2 regions of the Pseudanabaena yagii GIHE-NHR1 genome follow, and region 1 is predicted to be linked to the other one. Evidence: riboswitches for the same ligand, from Rfam matches in the RefSeq annotation. Region 1 holds a riboswitch; the other holds the start of a gene.
The links. A riboswitch is a leader RNA that binds a small molecule or an ion and turns the genes downstream of it on or off. The one in region 1 is predicted to bind cobalamin.
Positions count from the first base shown of each region.

Region 1 (3,420 bases):
TTTTTTCTTAAATACTTGTCTTGCATTATTTAAGCATCTTAAAATAATGTCAGTTCGGGTTAAGCTAGCTAGGCATAATTAAAAAATAGAGCCAAAAACTGTAGCGCACGCTGCGCGCTACAGTTTTTGGGATTTCATATTTAATTGCGCCCAACTACTTATTTGCACGTAAAGCACATAATAAACACATAAATAGGGGAGTATGTCTTAATGCAAATGGCTTATATAGCAATGTGAATTCAAGCAGGTAGTGACAATGAATTGCCACTACCTGCGTTCTTAAAGATTGGCTAAATTGAAATGAAAAGTATCGTACATTTTCCTATGGCTTGATCACTAGCCATTGAGTGACTGGTCGCATTGGTTTCCAACCTAAAAAAGAACTGATCGCTTCGGCACGACTGATCGAGATCTGCGTAAACGTGCCACCATATTCTTGTTGCCATTGAAATAATTTCTGCTCCCCCTCAAGGGTGACAACGTTAGCAACTAAGCGCCCCTGCGATCGCAAATTTTCCCAGCAAGTCTCGAATAAATCAGGAACAGTTGCACCACCACCGATAAAGATCGCGTCAGGTGTGGGTAAACCCTGCAAAACTTCGGGAGCTTTACCCTCAATAATTTTGAGATTGGGCGTACCAAGAGCGATCGCATTTTCAGCGATGAAATGGGTGCGGGACTTTTCGATGGCGATTGCTTGACAACGGGGATGACTTCGCATCCATTCAATGCCAATCGAACCGCAACCCGCCCCGACATCCCAAAGTAATTCGCCAGCATTGGGGGCAAGGGTAGATAGGGTAATTGCTCTGACCTCGCGTTTAGTTAGCTGTCCATCATGACAAAAAGCATCATCGGGAAGTCCTACCATCCGCGATAGAATTTTTGCTTCAAGATTGGGAATACATTCCACAGCGATCGCATTGAGGTCGGCAAATTCAGGAAAGTTTTGAAATTGATTAGCGACATTAGAAATAATGCGTTCTTTCGTGCCGTTGAGATGTTCTAAGACTGTAATTTTGCTATTACTGAAATGGCGATCGCAGAGCATATTTGCCACAATCTGCGGTGTTTCTTTTCCCGAACTTAGGATTAGCAGTTTAGCATTTGGATAGATATAGGACTGTAAAAGCGAAGATGGACGACCGCATAGGCTCAGGGTTTCCACTTCATTCAATGACCAACCTAATCGCGCACAAATCAAACTAAAAGTAGAAGGTGAGGGAATAATCGCTATTTCCTCAATGGGAATTCTCTTTAATAAAGTTGTTCCAATCCCAAACCAAAGGGGATCGCCACTGGCTAAAATACATACCGATTTACCCCGTAAATTAATGATTTGCTGAATGGTTGACTCAATCGGCGATGCCCAAACTATGCGCGATCGCCGATCTTCTGGAAATTCTGGCAACATCGCTAAATGGCGATCGCCACCTACTAATATCTCGGCATGATCAATTAGCGATCGGGCGGCTGGGCTTAGTCCCCCTAAACCATCCTCACCGATACCAATAATCTTTAGCCATTTTTCACTGGTCATCGACACAATTTATAAATCTATTAAGTATTTTTTCGCAAGGCAGTCAAATTATTGTAAAGTCAAAGACTGTTCTAGTTTTAACGGGGAACAGCCGTTAACAGATGTAATTGTTTCTATGACTTGATTCTAAGCTTCTTAGCCCAAAATTATTCTCAAAGATACAAAATTGCAAATGGGGAAAGTTTGGTGAAAGTCCAACGCTGTACCGCAACTGTAAAGGATGCCTCAGTAATATCGTTTTCCGAAGGAAAATGATATTACTATTCCCAAAGTCAGGATGCCCGCTAGAACTAGTTTAATTTGTCCATATCTGCGAGTTACAGAGTATGAATTTGTCTAAAATTTTCGCTTCGGTTCAATCTAAAGCATTAGCGATCGCTTTTGCTTTTAGCTTTTTGGTATTTGCTAGCCCCGCATCGGCACACCACGCGATGGGGGGCAAAACACCAAGCAACTTTTTTGAAGGCTTCCTATCAGGCTTGGCGCACCCTGTGATTGGTGTCGATCACCTTGCTTTCATTGTGGTCGTTGGTTTGTTTGCCGCACTTAAGCCTCAAGGTATTTTTATTCCCCTATCCTTTGTTTTGTCGGCAATGCTCGGCACGGGAATACATTTGTTAGGTGTCTCGCTTCCAGTGGTTGAACTGATTGTTTCAGGCTCGATTTTGCTATTTGGAATTTTGTTGGCAGCTAAGAATAGCCCCAACCTATTAGTCATGGTTGCTCTGTCGGCAGTAGCTGGACTATTTCATGGTTATGCTTACGGTGAAGCAATTTTTGGCGCACAAACTACGGCTTTAGTGGCTTATTTAGTGGGCTTTACCACAATTCAGTTAGTGATTTCCAGTGCTGCTTTCTTTGTTGGGCAGAAAGTCCTCCAAGGTGATTTTTCTCAAGTATCGCCTAGCCTCAAGTCAGCAGGTTTAGTAATTTGCGGAATCGGTGCAGCATTTTTTGCATCAAATCTTTCTTCTTTGATTCTCCCAGTGCCTAAGGGTTAAATCATTTTTCAAAGGTAGGGGCAATTCATGAATTGCCCCTACCTTTGAAATTTTTGCAATATGGGCTTTTAAAGTTTTTTAGAGAGAATTATGGCAGCGAAAATACCTGTAACTGTGATTACTGGTTTTTTGGGTAGTGGTAAAACTACCCTCATTCGAGAGCAGTTACAAAATAACCAAGGTCGGCGCATTGCTGTACTGGTGAATGAATTTGGCGAGATCGGCATAGATGGCGATTTGCTGCGTTCTTGTCGCGTTTGCGATGAAGATGGCACAGAGGTTACGCCCAATATTGTGGAATTGACCAATGGCTGTCTTTGCTGCACGGTGCAAGAGGAATTTTTGCCAACGATGCAGGAGTTGCTAAAAAGGCGCGATCGCATTGATTGCATTCTCATCGAAACCTCTGGCTTAGCATTGCCCAAACCCTTAATCCAAGCCTTCCGTTGGCAAGAAATTCGCAATGGGGCGACGGTTGACGGTGTGATTGCAGTAGTCGATTGTGAAGCAGTGGCTAGCGGCAAATTGGTAGGCGATTTGGACGTGCTCAATGCTCAGCGTCAAGAAGATCCCAATCTCGATCATGAAACTCCCATTGAAGAGCTATTTGAAGATCAGTTAGCCTGTGCGGATCTGGTTTTATTGACTAAAACGGATTTGGTGGATGTTGAAGCTCAAAACAAAGTCCATTCATGGCTTAAGCAGGAATTGCGCGATGGCGTTAAGGTGATTGCTTGCGATGAAGGCAAAATTAGCTCGGAGATTCTCTTAGGCTTTAATGAGGCGGTTGAGGATAATTTAGATTCGCGTCCAAGCCATCACGACCATGAAGAAGAACATGAGCATGATGATGATATTAATTCGATTAATATCGTGACC
Region 1 is NZ_JAAVJL010000001.1:3,203,839-3,207,258, reverse strand. Features, by position in the region: gene cbiE (precorrin-6y C5,15-methyltransferase (decarboxylating) subunit CbiE) at 323-1,540, opposite strand; cobalamin riboswitch at 1,660-1,843, shown strand; gene HC246_RS14640 (HupE/UreJ family protein) at 1,867-2,541, shown strand; gene cobW (cobalamin biosynthesis protein CobW) at 2,632-3,420, shown strand, end outside.

Region 2 (3,420 bases), 1.6 Mb from region 1:
TGACTATTTACAAAACTATTTCTGGGAACAACAAAAATCGAAATCAATCTTGCAACATCTCGATAAAGCAAGAGAATTAATTGCTCGCTATGTCCAGCCTCGACTAGTTTGGGAAGTAACACTGCTACAAATTGCAGGCAAGATTTAACGATATAAGTAAACTTAAAGCACAGACCTTTGTATTGCTCACTAAGAGTTGAAACAGGGTTTGAGAGAGGGGTTGCACAGGGCAACCGCATAAAAAAGTGAATAAAATTAGGAGAAAATAACAAAAGTAAAACAGCAATGAATAACCCTATCGAAGTCAGTTTACTAAGACACTTTGAAGGAGTAGAAGACCCGCGAGATAATCGAGGGAAAGAGCATAACTTGCTAGACATAATCGTAATCGCAATTTGCGCGGTGATAAGTGGGGGAGAAAACTGGGAAGATATAGCGCTATTTGGAGCATCAAAACAAGAATGGCTGGGGACATTTCTTGAACTACCGAATGGGATACCCTGTGATGACACATTTGCAAGAGTGTTTGCACGAGTGAACCCGCAACAGATGCAAAATAGCTTCATCAGTTGGGTGAAATCAGTAAGTCAAGCGCTGCAGGGAGAGGTAGTAGCCATTGATGGCAAAACCTTGAGACAATCCTACGACCGAGGAGCAGACAAAGGCGCAATTCACATGGTGAGTGCATGGGCAAGCGCAAATCGGTTGATATTAGGTCAATGCAAAGTCGATGAAAAATCCAACGAAATCACCGCCATACCAGAGTTATTAAAACTGCTGGAAATTAAAGGTTGTATTGTGACGATTGACGCAATGGGCTGCCAGAAAGAAATAGCTAGCCAAATCGTGCAACAAGGAGCCGATTATGTCTTAGCGCTCAAAGGTAATCAGGGAGGACTATTTGAAGATGTGCAGTGGTTATTTGAGCAAGCTATAAACACTGATTTTGTGGATGTAGACCATGACTTTTGCCAGTCCATAGATAAAGGACATGGGCGTTTAGAAATTCGACGTTGTTGGACTTTATCTAACTTGGATTACCTGACTCAATTGCCTCTATGGGCTGGTTTACAGACTATTGCCTTAGTTCAAAGTGAACGCAGAATCAATGGGAAAGTCTCCACTGAAAATCGCTACTACATTTCTAGCTTGCCTTCTAATGCTGCTCTTATTGCCAATGCTGTTCGTACTCATTGGTCGATTGAAAATTCCTTGCATTGGGTTTTAGATGTCTCTTTTCACGAAGATGCTTCCCGTATTCGCAAAGATAATTCTCCTGAAAATATGGCGATGCTGCGTCACTTTGCTCTTAATCTCTTAAGTCGCGATAAGTCTTCTAAGTTCAGTATGCGGGCGAAACGTAATAAGGCGGCTTGGGATCTGGCTTATCTAATTCATCTCCTTAACCTTTGACTTTTTTATGCGGTTGCCCTGAGGGGTTGCATAGCAACCCCTCTCTCAAACCCCAAAAGTGCTATGATGAAAACCCAGATTTCGGTTTTAGTGAAGAGCAGTCACTAAAAGTAATGGGGAAAGTTTGGTGCAAGTCCAGCGCTGTCCCGCAACTGTGATTTTGATCTATCTAAGAACTCCGAGTTTTACGATAGATGTAAAAGAGTCAGAATGCCCGCCGAATCGCATCTCCACATAAATCTACATCTACGAGGTTATAGATGATGAGTCCATATTTTTACAAATGGGAACGAAATTCCATTCTGACTTACAAATTCAACTTGCAGCAATGGAGACTTGTCCATGAAGCTTAAAGATAGTGACTGGCAAGGGAATTTTGGGTACTGGCAAAAAAGCTTTATTCACAACAACCTCATGATGATTGGCTATGCTGCATGGAGAGGCTTTTTGCAACATGGTCGCGGAGTTGTGATTTGTGAGGTAGATCGCCAAGCGATCGCTCCCAGTAATACAGGTTTAACGGTTACACCATTTCAATCGCAATTCATTGCTGAGCAAGAATTAGTTACCTCAATCCAAGCATTTTCTCTCGATCAAGAGCTAATCTCTGTACTCGCACAAGCAATCGGCAACTATGCACCCGATCGCGAAATTGTTCTGCTGATGAAAATGGAAGAACATATCGAAATCAATCTTTTTCAGAATCTCAAAATTTTTCCACCCGACTGCTATTCGCAAGTTAGTCGTCGTTGGGAAGAGTTTCAGCCTTGCCTAGAAACTCAAACTCGATGATAGAAGTTTTCCACAATTACACAGGTAATTGTGGAAAACTTCTATCATCATTTGCAAGCTGAAACCGAACTGAAGTTATTTACTGATGTTAAGTGGAACCCTCATCCCCCAACCCCTTCTCCCGCAGGAGAAGGGGAGCAAAACCCATATTATTTTCTTGTTCCCCTCTCCTGCGGGAGAGGGGCTAGGGGTGAGGGCTTTACAACCTTCCACGTAACACCAGTTATTTAATCAAAAATCCCCACCAAAAGGCAGGGATGAAGAATCGTTTTTACTTAGTCTTAAACACTTTGATTGGAAACAGGAAAAGTCTATAGATTCCCCAACCACCAAATCAACCCATGCCCCGTAGATACTTCAAGAATAAGGAGAGAGACAAAACCAATCATGGCAAGTCTACCGTTTAGTAATTCTGCATAAGGAGTGAAACCAGCTTTGTCGGTATCTTCGACATACATCTTTGGTTCAACTGCGAAGTTATTGAGAACACCTCTTTCATCAACTCTGTAACTGTTAGCCATTGCATTAACCTGTGTGTTAGTTCCTTATGTAAAGAAATATAACAAAATATTTCGAGATGTTAATCTAGCTAAAGACATGGATGACAGATTGGCTGCACCTATACAAAGAGGTATGCAAAAAGATGAGCCTATCTACTTAAGCACCAGCTCTGCTAGTGCTTAAGTAGATAGGCATAATTAAAAAACAGAATCAAAACCTTGCTAAGCAAGGTTTTGATTCTGTTAGTTAAGAAATAGTTTGCCACGCAAACTATCTCTTAACTCATGTTTTAAATATCACTAACACTACCTGCTTGGGCACAATTAAGTATTATGGTAATCGCGCATTCTTGATACGACATCAGATCCATGACACAAACAATTTCTTTCAAACTCTCGGAACTTGCAGCCGAGTTTGTCGCTACCCTACCCGATTGTCGATTTGAATCCGATGGCGATGATCCGATTATTACAGGTGTCGCCGCGATCGATAAGGCGCAATCTGGAGAAATTACCTTTGTGTCTTCATCGAAATTTGTCGCCCGCCTGAAGGATACTCAAGCCAGTGCCGTGATTCTCGATCTGAAAACCCCGTCACCTCTGCCCTGTATCCGTACCGCGCATCCTCGTATTCTCTTTGCCAAGGTTCTCGAAAAGTTTTATCAACCACCTACGCCGCCCGTTGGCATTCATCCCACAGCGATTTTGGGAGAAG
Region 2 is NZ_JAAVJL010000001.1:1,574,955-1,578,374, forward strand. Features, by position in the region: gene HC246_RS07335 (DNA polymerase III subunit delta') at 1-148, shown strand, start outside; gene HC246_RS07340 (ISAs1 family transposase) at 286-1,413, shown strand; cobalamin riboswitch at 1,479-1,649, shown strand; gene HC246_RS07345 (hypothetical protein) at 1,756-2,205, shown strand; gene HC246_RS07350 (chlorophyll a/b-binding protein) at 2,517-2,726, opposite strand; gene lpxD (UDP-3-O-(3-hydroxymyristoyl)glucosamine N-acyltransferase) at 3,075-3,420, shown strand, end outside.
Region 2: another riboswitch for cobalamin. It lies ahead of HC246_RS07345 (hypothetical protein); the one in region 1 lies ahead of HC246_RS14640 (HupE/UreJ family protein).